DNA from 2 places in the Mesorhizobium sp. B2-4-2 genome. Region 2 is predicted to be linked to the other one. Evidence: predicted binding sites of a transcription regulator. Region 2 holds the regulator's gene; the other holds the start of a gene.
What was found. Region 2 encodes LexA, which represses DNA repair genes until DNA is damaged. Its sites were predicted from a motif close to TGTTCNNNNTGTGTTCNG; they were not measured.
Positions count from the first base shown of each region.

Region 1: the regulator LexA is predicted to act here: its motif matches at 1,807-1,824, upstream of recA (recombinase RecA).

Region 1 is NZ_VFVM01000005.1:132,595-141,526, reverse strand. Features, by position in the region: gene FJ942_RS13750 (pseudouridine-5'-phosphate glycosidase) at 1-608, opposite strand, end outside; gene FJ942_RS13745 (carbohydrate kinase family protein) at 655-1,599, opposite strand; gene recA (recombinase RecA) at 1,882-2,979, shown strand; gene alaS (alanine--tRNA ligase) at 3,284-5,950, shown strand; gene FJ942_RS13730 (glutathione S-transferase N-terminal domain-containing protein) at 6,104-6,730, opposite strand; gene FJ942_RS13725 (NADP-dependent isocitrate dehydrogenase) at 6,817-8,028, opposite strand; gene FJ942_RS13720 (RNA methyltransferase) at 8,242-8,932, shown strand, end outside.
Region 2 is NZ_VFVM01000009.1:170,949-179,880, forward strand. Features, by position in the region: gene kynU (kynureninase) at 1-327, opposite strand, end outside; gene FJ942_RS20725 (TetR/AcrR family transcriptional regulator C-terminal domain-containing protein) at 324-1,001, opposite strand; gene lexA (transcriptional repressor LexA) at 1,454-2,197, shown strand; gene FJ942_RS20735 (ComEC/Rec2 family competence protein) at 2,191-4,641, opposite strand; gene gltX (glutamate--tRNA ligase) at 4,745-6,169, shown strand; gene gltA (citrate synthase) at 6,352-7,680, shown strand; gene lpxB (lipid-A-disaccharide synthase) at 7,758-8,932, opposite strand, start outside; gene FJ942_RS20755 (LpxI family protein) at 8,929-8,932, opposite strand, start outside.

The DNA.
Region 1 (8,932 bases), on a different contig from region 2:
GCGCGGAACGGCGACTGCCGCGACCAGAAGGCCGGCATGGTCTCGCAGCCATGGCCGATCACGGGCACGCCGCGGGTCTCCAGCACCTCCAGCGTCTTTTCAATGTCGAGGATGGCCTTGGCCCCAGCCGAGACGACGATGACGGGCGTGCGCGCCAGCTCATCGAGATCAGCCGAAATGTCGAAGCTTTTTTCGGCGCCCTTGTGCACGCCGCCGATGCCGCCGGTGGCGAACACCTTTATCCCAACCATATGCGCGGCGATCATTGTGGCGGCAACCGTGGTGCCGCCGGTGCGCCCTTGCGCGACGGCGAAGCCGAGATCGGCGCGAGAGAGCTTCATGGCGTCGCCGGTCATGGCGAGCGATTCGCGTTCTCCGTCGGAGAGGCCGATCTTGATGCGGCCCGCCACCACGGCGATCGTCGCCGGCACCGCGCCGCCGTTCGCAATGATCCTTTCCACGTCGGCCGCCATGGCGCCATTGTCGGGGTAGGGCATGCCATGGGTTATGATGGTGCTTTCCAGCGCAACCACGGGCTTCCCGGCGGCCAAGGCTTGCGCCACCGGCGCGTGGACATCGATGAAGGGGCGGGCGGTGTCTGGGGTCATCTGGATCTCCAATCCGAAGTGCGGCGCATCCTTTCGGATGCCGGTCTCATGCCATTTCCTGCTCTTCGGGCACAAGAGCCAGCGCTTGCGCGAAAGTCGCCGTGGTGAAATCGGGAACGGCGCCCGCGCTTTCAATAGCCAGCGTCGCGGCGGCGACGCCCTCGCGCAGCGCCGCGCGCAAGGGCATGCCGCGCAGTAGGGCGGCGACCGTCGCGCCGGCAAGCGCATCGCCGGCGCCGGTGACGTCCACGACCTTTCTTGGAGGGGGCGGGACGACGGCAAAGCTGCCGTCGCGGTCGAAGCCCAGCACCGGGCCGCCGCCCGCCGTGACCACCGCGCTGTCGAGGCCGGCGCTTCTCAGCCCGTCGAGGATAGTTTTTTGAGAGGCGGCATCGTCAAGTCCGGCAAGCGCCACCGCCTCGCGCCTGTTCATGAAGGCGACGGCCAGGCCGCCGAGCACCGGTGTCAAGCGCACGACCTTGGCCGGTGAAATGGCAATGGCGAACACGGGCTTGCCGGCGGCAAGCGACACCAGCCGCTCCAGAGCCGCCGATGGCAGGTTGGCGTCGCACAGGACGGCATCGGCGGCGGCGATCTCCTCCCGCACCCTGGAGCGGCGGATCTGCTTTGCAAATGCCAGCTCATAAAGCGCCATGTCGGCAAAGCCGACGAGCAGTTCGCCCTCGCGGTCGATCAGCGCCGTATAGCTCGGCGTCGTGCGGTCGAGGAACACCGCGGACAGGTCGGCAATGCCTGCTTCGGCGATGGCGCGCGAAACCGTGTCGGCGGCGGCATCGCCGCCGCGCACCGACAGCAACGAGCCCGAGACGCCTCGCCGCACCGTGCTGCGCAATGCGTTGAAGACGCCGCCGCCAACGTCCTCGCGCATCGTGCCCGGGTTGGAGGCAGCCGGCACGTAAGCGCCGGACACCTGGCCGCGCCTGTCGATATGGGCGCCGCCCACCGCCAGGACTCTTGGAGATCTCACCATGCGCCGATATGACCTTTGTTGGCGGTCACGCACAAGCGCCATGCTGTGCGACGGAGCTTCGCAGGCAACAACCAGCGATTCGTGAGGCCGGCACGGCGAACCAGCCTGGCCTAATATTCGGGTCATGCTGGAGCCGAATCGTGAGACAAAAAAAGAACAAATCAGGATGTTGCTTATTTTTCAAATGCTTGATCCCTCTTGCCAAATGAGAACAAAAAAGGTACAAATAACCAAGGATTACGGATTGTCCGGCCTTCATTGACGACTACGGGGTGATGTATCATGGCTCAGAACAGCTTGCGGCTTGTAGAGGATAAGGCAGTGGACAAATCAAAGGCTCTGGATGCGGCGCTGTCGCAAATCGAGCGGGCTTTCGGCAAGGGCTCGATCATGCGGCTCGGCGCGAACGAGCAGGTCGTCGAGATCGAAACCGTGCCGACCGGCTCGCTCGGCCTCGACATCGCGCTTGGCGTCGGCGGCCTGCCGCGCGGCCGCATCATCGAGATCTACGGGCCGGAAAGCTCGGGTAAGACGACGCTGGCGCTGCACACGGTGGCGGAAGCCCAGAAGAAGGGCGGCATCTGCGCCTTCGTCGATGCCGAGCATGCGCTCGATCCGGTCTATGCCCGCAAGCTCGGCGTCGATCTCGAAAACCTCCTGATCTCGCAGCCTGACACTGGCGAGCAGGCGCTTGAGATCTGCGATACGCTGGTGCGCTCCGGCGCCATCGATGTGCTGGTGGTCGATTCGGTCGCGGCGCTGACGCCGCGCGCCGAAATCGAGGGCGAGATGGGCGATTCGCTGCCCGGCCTGCAGGCCCGCCTGATGAGCCAGGCGCTGCGCAAGCTGACCGCCTCGATCTCGCGCTCCAACACCATGGTCATCTTCATCAACCAGATCCGCATGAAGATCGGCGTCATGTTCGGCTCGCCCGAAACCACCACCGGCGGCAATGCGCTGAAATTTTACGCCTCGGTGCGTCTCGATATCCGCCGCATCGGCTCGGTCAAGGACCGCGACGAGGTCGTCGGCAACCAGACCCGCGTCAAGGTGGTCAAGAACAAGCTGGCGCCGCCCTTCAAGGTGGTCGAGTTCGACATCATGTACGGCGAAGGCGTGTCGAAGACAGGCGAGCTGGTCGATCTCGGCGTCAAGGCCGGCGTGGTCGAGAAGTCGGGCGCCTGGTTCTCCTACAATTCGCAGCGTCTCGGCCAGGGCCGCGAGAACGCGAAGCTGTTCCTGCGCGACAATCCCGATACGGCGCGCGAGATCGAACTTGCGCTCAGGCAGAACGCCGGACTGATCGCCGAGAAATTCCTTGAGAATGGCGGCTCCGAAGGTGGCGATGATGGGTTCGAGGATGAAGCCGGCGCGATGTAAGCGTTCGCCGGCGCAATTCAAGCGTTCGCCGGCGCGATCTAGCGTTCGGTTTATGGCCCGAGTTCGGCCATAATCCCGGTTCATCAATTTGAGCTTATGTAATCGAGTTCTGTAGTATTGCGTTTCGAACCGCCGGCCCCGTGCCGGCGGTTTGCGTTTTGGGTGGCTGGTGAACCGCGAATTGGCCGGCTTGCGTGTTTCTGGACAGGGTGCCAAGCGGCGGCTAAAAGGCCAGCTCCATCTTCTAAAGCAGAGCCCATTTTCCGCCGGTCCGGCCGGCGGCTCTCTCGAAAAGGCAGCATTCATGAGTGGCGTGAACGAGATCCGGTCGACATTTCTCGACTATTTCCGCAAGGAGGGTCACGAGGTCGTGGCGTCGAGCCCGCTTGTACCGCGCAACGATCCGACGCTGATGTTCACCAATGCCGGCATGGTGCAGTTCAAGAACGTCTTCACCGGCCTGGAGAAGCGGCCCTATTCGCGTGCCACGACCGCCCAGAAAAGCGTTCGCGCCGGCGGCAAGCACAACGACCTCGACAATGTCGGCTACACCGCGCGCCACCTGACCTTCTTCGAGATGCTCGGCAATTTCTCCTTCGGCGACTATTTCAAGGAGCGCGCCATCGAGTTGGCCTGGAACCTCATTACCAGGGAGTTCGGGCTTAAGAAGGACAAGCTGCTCGTCACCGTCTACCACACCGACGACGAGGCGGCCGGCTTCTGGAAGAAGATCGCCGGCTTTTCCGATGATCGCATCATCCGCATCCCAACCTCCGACAATTTCTGGGCGATGGGCGACACCGGGCCGTGCGGGCCATGCTCGGAAATTTTCATCGATCGCGGCGAGCACATCTGGGGCGGTCCGCCCGGCACCCCGGAGGAGGATGGCGACCGGTTCCTGGAATTCTGGAACCTGGTGTTCATGCAGTACGAGCAAGTGACGAAGGACGAGCGCATTGACCTGCCGCGCCCGTCGATCGACACCGGCATGGGGCTGGAGCGCATGGCCTCCATCCTGCAAGGCGTGGAAAGCGTGTTTGAGACCGACCTGTTCCGCCATCTGATCGATGCGGCGTCGTCCGCGCTCGGCCGCGGTCCCGACGCCGAGACCGTCGCATCCTATCGCGTCATAGCCGATCACCTGCGCTCGTCCTCGTTCCTGGTCGCAGACGGCGTGCTGCCATCGAACGAAGGCCGCGGCTATGTGCTGCGCCGCATCATGCGCCGCGCCATGCGGCATGCGCAATTGCTCGGTGCGAACGAGCCGCTGGTGTGGCAGCTGGTGCCGGCGCTGGTTCGCGAGATGGGTCAGGCCTATCCGGAACTGGTGCGCGGCGAACAGCTGATCACCGAGACGCTGAAGCTTGAGGAGACCAGGTTCCGCAAGACACTGGTGCGTGGCCTCGGTTTGCTGTCGGAGGCGACGGAAAAGCTCGGCGCCGGCGACATGCTGGACGGCGAGACGGCCTTCAAGCTTTACGACACCTATGGCTTCCCGCTCGACCTGACGCAGGATGCGCTGCGCCAGCGCAACATCTCGGTCGATCTTGCCGGCTTCACCAGTGCGATGGAGCAGCAGAAGGCAGAGGCGCGTAAGCACTGGGCGGGCTCCGGCGAGGCGGCGACCGAAGCGGTCTGGTTCCCGGTGCGCGAAAAAGTCGGTGCCACCGAATTCCTCGGCTACGAGACCGAGCAGGCGGAAGGCATCATCCAGGCGGTTGTCCGCGACGGCAAGACCGTCGACAGCGCGGGCAAGGGCGAAGCGGTAGCCGTGGTCGTCAACCAGACGCCGTTCTATGCCGAATCCGGCGGCCAGATGGGCGACACCGGAACCATTTCAGGCGAAGGCTTCTCGATCGAGATTTCCGATACGCAGAAGAAGGCCGACGGGCTGTTCGTGCATCTCGGCAAGGTGGTCAGCGGCACTGCCAGGACGGGTGCCGCCGTCGAGCTGAAGGTTGACCATGCGAGGCGCTCCAGGCTCCGCGCGAACCATTCCGCGACGCATCTGATCCATGAGGCGCTGCGCGAGGTGCTGGGCACCCATGTCGCGCAGAAGGGCTCGCTGGTCGCGCCCGAGCGCCTGCGCTTCGACATCTCGCACAACAAGCCCATTTCGCCCTCGGAACTCGAGGAGGTCGAGCGCATGGCCAACGAGATCGTGGTGCAGAACAGCCCGGTGACCACGCGCCTGATGTCGGTCGACGATGCCATCGCCGAAGGCGCCATGGCGCTGTTCGGCGAGAAATACGGCGACGAGGTGCGCGTCGTGTCGATGGGCACGGGCCTGCATGGCGCCAAGGCCAACCGTCCTTATTCGGTCGAGCTTTGCGGCGGCACGCATGTCAGGGCAACCGGTGACATCGGCCTGGTGCGCGTCGTGTCCGACAGCGCCGTCGCCTCAGGCGTGCGCCGTATCGAGGCGCTGACGGGCGAGGCCGCGCGCAAGCATCTCGATGAACAGGACCGGCGGCTGAAGGCGGCCGCCGCAACACTGAAAATCTCGCCGGCCGACGTGCCGGCGCGTGTTGAAGCCCTGCTCGAAGAGCGCAAGAAGCTCGAGAAGGAGCTCACCGAAGCGCGCAAGAAGCTGGCGCTGGGCGGCGGGTCGCCCGCTGACGCGCCGGCCGCCAACGAGACCGTCGCGGGCGTCGGCTTCCTCGGCAAGTCGGTTTCCGGTGTCTCGCCGAAGGATCTGAAGCCGCTCGCCGATGCCGGCAAAAGCTCGCTCGGCTCCGGCGTGGTCGTGTTTGTCGGTGCGGGCGAGGACAACAAGGCGAGCGTCGTGGTCGCTGTCACCGATGATCTCGTCGGCCGCTTCAGCGCCGTCGACCTGGTGCGCGTCGCCTCCGCAGTACTCGGCGGGCAGGGCGGCGGCGGCCGGCCCGACATGGCGCAGGCCGGTGGCCCCGATGCCTCGAAGGCCGACGACGCGATTGCTGCGGTGAGGGCGGCGCTGGAGGCGGCGTGATTCATTGCAGAATTGGCAGGCAACGCTCCAGGCCGGTTGCTTCCCTTCGAGGTTCGCGCCGCCCGCTCATGAGGGGCGACGCTGACATCAATGATCGGTTGTCCGCGAAATCATTGACCTGAATCGAATGTCGCTGTGCTGCGCTGTCGCAGATCAGCTGGCCTTTTCAGTCCTGGCAAAGCTTGTCTGTTTAGCAATACAATCCCACCAGTCCTGTATGTCGGCAAAGCGAGCCAGCAGTTTGCGCCCTTCCGCCACCCTGACGAAATAGCCGATGATCGGTGCCGCATGCAGGTCGGCGAGCGTCAGTTGATTGCCGAGCAACCACGGCCCCGGGGATCTCAATGATGAGAGCACCTGAAGGACCGCTCCTGCTTGTCGTAATCCGCTGACAATCAGCGCTTCGTCAGGCGACGCCTTCTCCAGCCGCTCCACGGCGACGTCCCAGACCATGGCCCGATAGCCATAAGCGTCGAGCATGCCGATGATCTGGTTCATCCGCGCGCGGCCGCGCGGATCGTTCGGCTGCAAGGGCGGTCCGTCGAAAGCTTCATCGACATAGCGCGTGATCGCGCTGGCCTCGAACAGGCGAAAACCGTCATGCTCGAAGGCCGGGATGCGGCCGAACGGGTGGTGCTCGAAATACCAGCCGGGGATGCCCTCGGCGGCAAAGACATCGACCGGCACAAGCTCATAGTCGACGCCCTTCTCCTCCAGCGCCATGCGCGCTATGCGCACGTAAACGCTGTAGTCCGCGCCGTAGAGGACCGGTTTGGCCATGTTGCCAGTCCTTTGCTTTCGATTTCGTTGGCCCAAAAAAGCGAAGGCTCCTTCCGGAGCCTTCGGCGTGTTGAACCCGCGGGTGCCTACGCCATCGCCTTCTGCAAATTCTCGTCGATCTTGTCGAGAAATCCGGTGGTCGACAGCCAAGGCTGGTCGGGGCCGATCAGCAGCGACAGGTCCTTGGTCATGAAGCCGGATTCGACCGTCTGGATGCAGACCTTTTCCAGCGTTTCGGCAAAACGCTTCAATTCGGCATTGTCGTCGAGCTTGGCGCGGTGGGCCAGCCCTCGGGTCCAGGCGAAGATCGAGGCGATCGAATTGGTCGAGGTTTCCTCGCCCTTCTGGTGCTGGCGATAGTGGCGCGTCACGGTGCCGTGCGCGGCTTCCGCTTCCACCGTCTTGCCGTCCGGCGTCATCAGCACCGACGTCATCAGGCCAAGCGAGCCGAACCCCTGCGCCACCGTGTCGGACTGTACGTCGCCGTCATAGTTCTTGCAGGCCCAGACATAGCCGCCCGACCATTTCAGGCTGGAGGCCACCATGTCGTCAATCAGGCGGTGCTCGTACCACAGCTTCTTGGACTTGAACTCGGCCTCGAACTCAGCCTCGTAGACCTCCTGGAAAATATCCTTGAAGCGGCCGTCATAGGCCTTGAGGATGGTGTTCTTGGTCGAGAGATAGACCGGGTAGTTGCGCAGCAGGCCGTAGTTCAGCGAAGCGCGGGCGAATTCGCGGATCGACTCGTCGAGATTGTACATGGCCATGGCGACGCCGGCGCCGGGCGCGTCGAACACGTCGTGCTCGATCACCTGGCCATCCTCGCCGACGAACTTGATCGTCAGCTTGCCCTTGCCGGGAAAACGGAAATCGGTGGCGCGGTACTGGTCGCCATAGGCGTGGCGGCCGACGATGATCGGCTTGGTCCAGCCGGGCACCAGCCGCGGCACGTTCTTCATGATGATCGGCTCGCGGAAGATGGTGCCGCCGAGGATGTTGCGAATGGTGCCGTTCGGCGATTTCCACATCTTCTTCAGCTTGAATTCCTCGACGCGCTGCTCGTCGGGCGTGATGGTCGCGCATTTCACGCCGACGCCGTATTTTTTGATGGCGTTGGCCGAATCGACGGTCACCTGGTCGTTGGTGGCGTCGCGATGCTCGATGCCGAGGTCGTAATATTCAAGCTTGAGGTCGAGATAAGGGTGGATCAGCTTGTCCTTGATGAACTGCCAGATGATGCGGGTCATCTCGTCGCCGTCGAGTTCGACGACCGGGTTCGCCACCTTGATCTTCGCCATGGAAAGAATGCCTCGTTGCTGGGAAATGGGACGGCCTTGCCCGCGTGGCGTTCGGCCGGGGATGCGCCCCTATATCAAAGCGTTTTTGGCCGCGCAAACGACGATCGGTCACGAAAGCGAAGCGATCGCCCCGCCATTTGCGAATGGTTCATTTTCGCGGCCGAATATGGCAGGGGACGCTGAAATGCCGCAAACAGCAGTTCATTGACAATCATGCCCGTCACCAAAGATTCCGATACCGCTTCAGTCGCCAGCCCCGCCATCATCCTCGTGGAGCCGCAGCTCGGCGAGAATATCGGCATGGTTGCGCGCGCCATGGCCAATTTCGGCCTGGTCGAACTTCGCCTCGTCAACCCGCGCGACGGCTGGCCGAACGAGAAGGCGCGGGCGGCGGCCAGCCGCGCCGACCATGTCATCGACGCCGTCAAGGTTTTCGACGATCTCGCCACGGCGATGGCCGACCTGAATTTCGTTTTCGCGACCACCGCAAGGCAACGCGACGGCTTCAAGCCCGTGCGCGGGCCGGTCGAGGCGGGCAGGGTGCTCCGGGCTCGCCATGGCATGGGTCAGCGAACCGGCATCCTGTTCGGCCGCGAGCGTTTCGGCCTCTATAATGACGAGGTTGGCCTCGCCGACGAGATCGTCACTTTTCCGGTCGATCCCGATTTTTCCTCGCTCAACATCGCCCAGGCCGCGCTTCTCATGTCCTACGAGTGGATGAAATCCGGCCTCGAGGACGAGACCAAGACCAACTTTACGGGTCCGGACATGAAGCCGGCCAGCAAGGAAGAACTGCACGGCCTGTTCGCCTATCTCGAAGGCGCACTCGAAGCGCGCGGCTATTTCCGGCCGGCGCCGAAGAAGCCGAAGATGGTTGACAATCTGCGCGCCGTATTGACCCGGG
Region 2 (8,932 bases):
ATGCAGCACCTTGTAGATGTTGATCGAGGTGGTATCGCAGACCACCGTCTGGCCGGCGGCGGCCCCGATCAGGCGCCCGAGTTGGTCGCCGAGTTCGACCGGCATGTCGAACCAGCCGGCGGTGTTCCAGGCGCGGATGAGATCCTGCGCCCACTCCTGCGTGGCGGCCTTCTGCAGCTCGCCGAACACGGCTGGCGAAGCGGCGCCCAGCGAATTGCCGTCGAGATAGATCACCCCCTGGGGCAAGGTGAAGCGGTCACGCATGGCACGCAGCGGATCCGCGGTGTCCATTGCCTCGATCGCTGCGAGATCGGGAATTTTGCTCATGGTCGCGATGTTCCTCGGTGAGAAGAGCGCCCTGGAAACGGGCCGGCTGTTTTGCCGCCCGGGCAAGGGCTGGCCGCATAGAGGCGCAAGAACAGGGTGAACGCCCGGTTCGATCTTTGCTCGATTTCCGCCCGAGGCAGTTCCTCGAGCACCCCAACGATCCGGCGAACCTGGAGATCGCCGATCAAAAGACTGATGTAGATGTCGGCGGCTTCGGCAGGATCGTCACAGGCGATCGGGCCGGCCCGACTTGCGGTTCGAAGCAGGTCGCCAACAAGCGGCATTATGGTATTGCGGCCGAATTGCGCGATCGATTGGCCAAGCGTGCCTGTATCGTTGACGTCGCCGGCCGCGGCGCGATTGAGCGCCACCGCCTTGTCGCCCGTCACGAGGGTCAGCAGGACTGGCCCGAGCAAGTTCAGGGTTTCGAGCGGATCGCGCGCCTGGTGAAGGGCGTCCTCCAGCAGCTTCCTTGCCTCTCCCGCATTGGCTTCGATCAAGGATCGAAACAGGGTCTGCTTGTTGCCGTACCAGTTGTAGAGGGTTTCGTTCGAGGCCGATGCCCGCTTGGCGATAGCAAGCAGGGAGGCGCTCTTGTAGCCGGCTTCCCGGAGCACCGCATAGGCGGCCTCCTCTATCCGTTCGCGTCGCGCGGCCTGCTTCGGCGTGGTCATTGGTGTTCCTCTTCGAAAACCGTACATTATTATACGGTTTCGTCAAGCGAACGAACGAACGCAGCCCGTCGCGACCAGTGGTGGTGTCTGGCCGTTTTCCGGCGGAAGTTGGCATTTTGGTTTCGTTTCGTTCACGAGCCGCAGGGGTTTCTAATCCGCCCAAACGCACCCCGCACCTGCCGGTCACCCAGCTTGCAGGCTTGTGCCAAGAGTGGAGACCGGTCGGGCCACAGGCCATTAACCAAAATAGTTTCAAAGGGCCTGGGAGCGCATTGACGACGGACCGCGCTGGCAGGATGCTGGCTGCGGGAGGGCATTTCGTTTCCGTCGCCTTAACAAATTCATTAAACTTTAAATGGTTGCGGAACACAACTGGAACAGATAGTGTTTGTTCTGGGTTTGTTTTCTGATTCTGGTTCCAGACCCTTCGTGCAATGCCTTTGGGGGCCGCCATGCTCACGCGCAAGCAACATGAACTCTTGATGTTCATCCATGAACGGCTGAAGGAAAGCGGCATTCCGCCGTCCTTCGACGAGATGAAGGAAGCGCTGGACCTCGCCTCCAAGTCGGGAATTCATCGGCTGATCACGGCGTTGGAGGAGCGCGGCTTCATTCGCCGCCTGCCCAACCGGGCGCGCGCGCTGGAGGTGCTGCGCCTGCCGGACTCGATCGCGCCGGGTCTTAACGCGGCAAAGAAGTTCTCCCCGAGCGTCATCCAGGGCAGCCTCGGACAGGGCAGCAGCCCTAGCCGGCAGATCAAGCCGGCGACGTCTTCGCGTCTGCCCGCTGCCGGCAATGACGACGACGCGGTTTCAGCGGTGTCGATCCCGGTCATGGGTCGCATCGCAGCGGGTGTGCCGATCGACGCCATCCAGCATCAGACGCATTCCATTTCAGTGCCGCCTGACATGATCATGGGCGGCGAACACTATGCGCTGGAGGTCAAGGGCGATTCGATGATCGAGGCCGGCATTTTCGACGGCGACACGGTCATCATCCGCAATGCCGACACCGCAAGTCCCGGCGAGATCATCGTGGCCCTGGTGGACGAGGAGGAAGCAACGCTGAAGCGCTTCCGCCGAAAGGGTGCTTCGATTGCGCTCGAGGCTGCCAATCCGGCCTATGAAACACGTATTTTCGGACCGGACAGGGTCAAGGTGCAAGGCAAGCTGGTCGGCCTGATCAGGCGCTACTGAGCGGGGTCGGCGGTGGGCTTTTCGGGTTTACGGTAAGGCGGCAGTCCCCTTGCCTCGCGTGAGAATTTCCGCTGTTCGTGCCAAGGCCGATATGGCCTGTCGACGGCAAAGCTGACCCGTGCCGGTGCCGTCGCCGATTGCTGGTCGAAGAAGACGGCGGCACTTCCCTTACGAGCGAGCTGCCGCTTGGTGATGACGAGAACCAGCGGATTGTGGCAGGGATCGTAGCCCGCGGGGTCGTTGATGACGATCAGATCCGCATAGGAGCAGGCCCTCCAGGCGTCCTTGCGATCCTCCACCTGCGCGATGATCGCCCCCGAGGTATGCCGGGCCATGCACAGGCCCGTGAAGCAATAGAAAGGCGCTCCCGCCGGAAGTTGCGCGGGATCGAAGATGTCGAACTGTCGGTCTCCGCTGTCGAACAGTTCCGGCGCAACGATGGTTTCGGACTTCAGCGCGCGTTTCCAATTATCGACGGTGAATTCGTTCGGGCGCGCCCGGTTGATCGCGAGCTCGCCGCCGCCGATCGGCAACGCCACCAGGCGGGCATCCTCCGAAATCAGCACGTCCGGCGTGCGCGTGTCCGAGACGGTCAACAGGCCGGCGAGCGCGAAGGGAAGTGCCGCCAGCCGCAGCCATGTCGTGGCCATCGTCGCGATGACCAGGGCGATCGCCACCAGAAGGACGGATTGCTGCGAAATCAACCCGACCGCGTCGACCGGCGAGCGTTGCGAGATCCATCCTGATATGGCGATCATCGCGGTCAGTCCCTTGCCCATCAGATAAAGGGATGGTCCATCGAACCCGAACGGCATCAGCAGCGCGCTGGCAACCGCAAGGAACATCACGACAGAAACGATCGGCATGACGGCAAGATTGGCGAACAGGCTGAGCGGCGACACGCGCTGGAAATGCCAGATGGCGAAAAGCGCCGTGGCGCTTCCCGCGATAATCGAGGTCATCGCCAGCCCACCTGTCGCCAGCAGCAATTTTCGCGTCAGCAGGCCAGGCAAGGTCCGTTGCGGCGGCGGGGTCCGCGCTTTGTCGGCTTTGCGATCCGACCAGCCGGCATAGGCGCCGACCAGGGCCGCGGTGGCGGCGAACGACATCTGGAAGCTCGGCCCTACCACCTCGTGCGGCGACACCACGATGACGGCGATCGCCGAAATAGCCAGATTGCGCATGGTGAGTGCCGCCCGATCGAACAGAACGGCGATCAGCATCACCGCCAGCATGATGAAGCTGCGTTCGGCGGCGACAACGACGCCCGAAATGACGAGGTAGGCGGCGATCGAGAAAAGTGCCGCCGCGGCCGCGTATTTCTTGACCGGCCGGCGGGAGGAAAAATTCGGGAACAGCGCGAAGCCGCCACGCAGCAGACCCATGACCGTGCCGGCGACCAGCGCCATGTGCAGCCCGGAAATTGAGATGATGTGGTAGATGCCGGTGCGTCGCATCGCTTCATTGATCTCGTCGGGAATCCCGGCGCGCACACCCACGATCAGCGCCGCGGCGATCTCGCCCTCGGCACCGCCGATGCTGCCCCTGATATGGTCGGCAATGCTTTCGCGAGCACTCTCGATGGCGGCTGAAAGGGCGGCCCACAGCGGCCTGTCATCGGCTGAGACGATTTTGGGGTTGCCGAGAAAGAAGCCGCTGGCGCCTATGCCGGCGAAGTAGCTGTCGAAGGAAAAGTCGTAGCTGTCCGGCCGCACCGGTCCGGTCGGCGGCAACAGCCTGGCATAGCCGGTCACGAGCGAACCGGCCGTCACTTCAGCCGGCACCTTGCGTGCCGAAAGGCGAACGCGCTCCGGCGCGTAGAGTAGTTTCGGCCGCGCGGTCGATGTCACATCGATGGTCAGCCGGATGCGCCCGGTCTCCATCTGGTCGACCGAAACGACGCGGCCGGTGATTTGCGTGGAGATTTCCGAGCCCAGCATCCGCGTTCCCGCTCGCCACGTCTCGACTTTGCCGGCGAGCATGCCGAGCGCGCACAACAGCGCCGCCATGAAGCACAGATGCGTTTTCGGCCATGAGCGTGAAACGAGCGCGCACAGCGACATCAGGATCGCGACCGCGACAGGCTTGGCAAAGCCCGGCTCCGCCGCCAGCGAAAAATAGGCGATCGATCCGCATGCCAGGAACACCGGCACGAGCAGGAAGGCTATGCCCCGATCGAGTTCGAGCTCGGACGCTCTGGCCACGCCGTTGCGCAGACGAGGCCATGAAGCACGGCCGAACTCACGGCGCAGACGCACGGCCGCGCCGGCTGCGGGAATGCCGGGCGGCGTGGAAACATCCGCCGGCGGCGACTTGCCCGGCTGCTGTAGGGGCGACAACGCCAGCGGCAATGAGGCGGGCGCGGGCGTGGCAAAAAAAGAGCGTTCGCTGACGCCGGCAACGACGTCCTCGCCTTCCTCCGCGCCCCTGCCCGCTCCAGCCATCGGGTCTGCCCCTTGCGCCCTCGACACCCTATGCTACATGAACGCGCGACGCGCGAAAGTGCGTGTGATCCGCACCCCGCTCCAGACGTTTCCCGAGAGTTGTATGTCCGACAAGGTTGTCACCCGTTTTGCCCCCTCGCCCACCGGCTACCTGCACATCGGCGGCGCGCGTACGGCGCTCTTCAACTGGCTCTACGCCAAGCACACCGGCGGTACGATGCTGCTGCGCATCGAGGACACCGACCGCGAGCGCTCCACCGATGCGGCGACAGCAGCCATTCTCGAAGGACTGACTTGGCTCGGCCTCACCTGGGACGGCGACGCCGTCTCGCAGTTCGAGCGCGCGCCGCGCCATCGCGAGGTGGCCGAGGAGCTGGTGCGCATGGGCAAGGCTTACTACAGCTACGAGACCCCTGCCGAGCTTGAGGCAATGCGCGACGCGGCGCGGGCCAAGGGCCTGCCGCCGCGCTATGACGGAAGCTGGCGTGACCGCGACCCTTCGCAGGCGCCTCCTGGCGTCAAGGGCGCGATCCGCATCAAGGCGCCGACCAAAGGCGAGACGGTGGTGCATGACCGTGTCCAGGGCGACGTGCGCTTTCCCAACAAGGATCTGGACGACTTCATCATCCTGCGCTCGGACGGCAATCCGACCTACATGCATGCCGTCGTCGTTGACGACCACGACATGGGCGTCACCCACATCATCCGTGGCGACGACCACCTGACCAATGCCGCCCGCCAGACCGTGATCTACAACGCCATGGGCTGGGATGTGCCTTCAATGTCGCACATACCGCTGATCCACGGCGCCGACGGCGCCAAGCTGTCGAAGCGGCACGGCGCGCTGGGCGTGGAGGCCTACCGCGCCATGGGCTACCTGCCCGAAGCGCTGCTGAACTATCTGGCTCGGCTCGGCTGGAGCCACGGCGACGATGAGATCATGTCGATCCAGGACATGATCGCATGGTTCGACATCGGCGATGTGAACAAGGGCGCCGCCCGCTTCGATTTCGCCAAGCTGGAGGCGCTGAACGGCGTCCATATGCGCCGCATGGGCGATGCCGAGCTGTTCGATATCTTCATTGCCACCTTGCCCTATCTCGAGGGCGGCCCGGCGATGGCCGCACGCCTCGACGACAAGAACAGGGCGCAGTTGCTGGCAGCGCTGCCGGGCCTGAAGGAGCGCGCCAAGACGCTGGTCGAACTTGTCGACGGCGCCGCCTTCCTGTTAGCCGCGCGGCCACTGCCGATCGACGAAAAGGCAGCCCTGCTGCTCAATGACGAGGCGCGCAAGATTTTGCGTGGCGCTCGCGACGCCCTCGAGGCGGTTTCAGGCGACTGGACGGCGGCCTCGACTGAAGCCGCGATCCGGGACTATGCGACGGCCGGCGGCCACAAGCTCGGCGCCGTCGCCCAGCCCTTGCGCGCCGCCTTGACCGGCAAGAGCACCTCGCCCGGCGTGTTCGACGTTCTCGCCGTGCTTGGTCGCGAGGAGAGCCTGGCGCGCATCGCGGATCAAATCGATTAGGAGCAATCTGGCCCAAGAAGATTGGCATTGAAAGGCGCGTTTCGCAGTGCAACATTGAGCCTTGGCCCAATCTGGCACGCACTTCCTAAAATGCGGTCGCGAATACGCGCATTCGGTGACTTCGACGTGTCGCTTTGCAGAATTTGCCTTTGCCGGCATCAGGAAACAAGAAGGAGTTTGCAATGACCGAAGCTGCGACAAGACGGGAACTGGGCGGCAAGACCCAGGAAGCCACGGCAAAGCTGGAATTCGCCGGCAAGACGCACGAATTCAAGGTGCGAAGTGGTTCAGTCGGGCCTGACGTCATCGACATCGCCACGCTGTACAGCACCACCGGCGCCTTCACCTACGATCCCGGCTTCACCTCGACGGCGAGCTGCGAGTCCGAGATCACGTTCATCGATGGCGACGCCGGCATTCTCCTGCATCGCGGCTATCCGATCGACCAGTTGGCCGAACATGGCGACTTCCTGGAAGTCTGCTATCTCCTGCTCTACGGCGAACTGCCGACCAAGGCGCAGAAGGACGATTTCGATTACCGCGTGACGCGCCACACCATGGTGCATGAGCAGATGTCGCGCTTCTTCACCGGCTTCCGCCGCGACGCGCATCCGATGGCGGTGATGTGCGGCGTGGTCGGCGCGCTGTCGGCCTTCTATCACGACTCCACCGACATCTCGGATCCTTACCAGCGCATGGTGGCGTCGATGCGGTTGATCGCCAAGATGCCGACGATCGCGGCCATGGCCTACAAATACCATATCGGCCAGCCCTTCATTTACCCGAAGAACGAACTGAATTTCGCCGCCAACTTCCTGCACATGTGCTTTGCCGTGCCATGCGAGGAATACAAGATCAACCCGGTCCTGGCGCGCGCCATGGAGCGCATCTTCATCCTGCACGCCGACCACGAGCAGAACGCTTCGACCTCTACCGTTCGGCTCGCCGGCTCGTCTGGCGCCAATCCGTTCGCCTGCATCGCCGCCGGCATCGCCTGCCTGTGGGGCCCGGCGCATGGCGGCGCCAACGAAGCGGCGCTGAACATGCTCGGCGAGATCGGCCATGTCGATCATATTCCGGAATTCATCGCCCGCGCCAAGGACAAGGACGATCCGTTCCGGCTGATGGGCTTTGGCCACCGCGTCTACAAGAACTACGATCCGCGCGCCAAGATCATGCAAAAGACCGCGCATGAGGTGCTGGGCGAACTCGGCATCAAGGACGATCCGCTGCTCGACATCGCCATGGAACTGGAGAAGATCGCACTCACCGATCCCTATTTCATCGAGAAGAAGCTCTACCCCAATGTCGACTTCTATTCCGGCATCACGCTGAAGGCGCTGGGCTTCCCCACCACCATGTTCACCGTGCTGTTCGCCGTCGCCCGCACCGTCGGCTGGATCGCGCAGTGGAAGGAGATGATCGAGGATCCGCGCCAGAAGATCGGCCGCCCCCGCCAGCTCTACACCGGCGCGCCGGAGCGAGACTACGTGCCGATCGCGAAGCGGTAAAAAGGAAGAAGTGAATAAGTGAGTAGTCAGTAGTCAGTAGGGAAAGAGCGGTAATCCTACTCACTACTCACTACTCACTACTCACTACTCACTCTCTTGATATACCCCATCACCACCTGCGCGGCGATGTCGCCTGACGGCTTGGCGGTTGTCATGCGCCGCGCGATCTCGGCGAACCCGTCCTTCTGCCATCTGCGCATGCCTGTGTCGGCGAACAGCGCTTCGAGTTGGCGGGCCAGATTGTTCGGCTTGACATACTCGTTGTAGAATTCCGGGATCAGCGCCCGATCCGATATCAGATTGGGTAGCAGCGCCGACCAGACCGAAACGAGATATGGCGCCACGATGCGCGCAACAGGGTCAAGCCGGTAGCAGGAGATCATCGGCACATCGGACAGCGCCAGTTCAAGCGAAACCGTGCCGGACGCGATCAGCGCCGCGTCAGCCTTGCCGAAGGCCTGCCACTTTCGCTCAGCGTCGAGGATGATCTCGGGCTTCTCGTCCCAGCGAGCGACCGCCGAGCGCACGACATCGGCGACATGCGGCACGGTCGGCAACATCAGCCGCAGGCGATGCCCGCGTGCACGCAGCATCGACACGGTCTCCCCAAACGGCTCGAGCAGCCGCCGCACTTCGCTGCGTCGCGAGCCGGGCAGGACGAGCAGCGTCTTCAGGCGATCCGGCGAAAGATCCCGCGGTTGGGCCTGCGTCCTGGCTGCCGAGAGCACGCCCGCGTCATGGGTGAGGCGATGTCCGACATAGGTCCCTGGCGGTCCGCCGAGCCTGCCGAGCTCCTTCACCTCGAACGGCAGGATGCAGAGGATGTGGTCGACATAGGGCTTCATCGCCACCGCCCTGCCCGGCCGCCATGCCCAGACGCTGGGACAGACATAGTGGATGATCGGGATGGTGGGGTTGGCCGCGCGCACTTTCCTGGCCACGCGCAGGGAAAAATCGGGACTGTCGATGGTTATGAGGCAGTCGGGCTTCGCATCCGCGACCGTCCTGGCCAGCTGACTGATCCGCCGCATCAGCCGCGGCAGGTCACTCAGGATGGCGCTGAAGCCCATGAGCGCGATCTCGCCGGCGTCGAACGGCGAGACCAGCCCGAGCGCCTGCAGATGGCGGCCGCCGAGACCGACGAGCTGCACCTCGCGCCCCATCGACTGCTTGATCGAACGCACGATGTCGGCGCCAAGCAGGTCGCCGGATTCCTCGCCGGCCACGATTGCGATCTTCAGCGCCTTGTCAG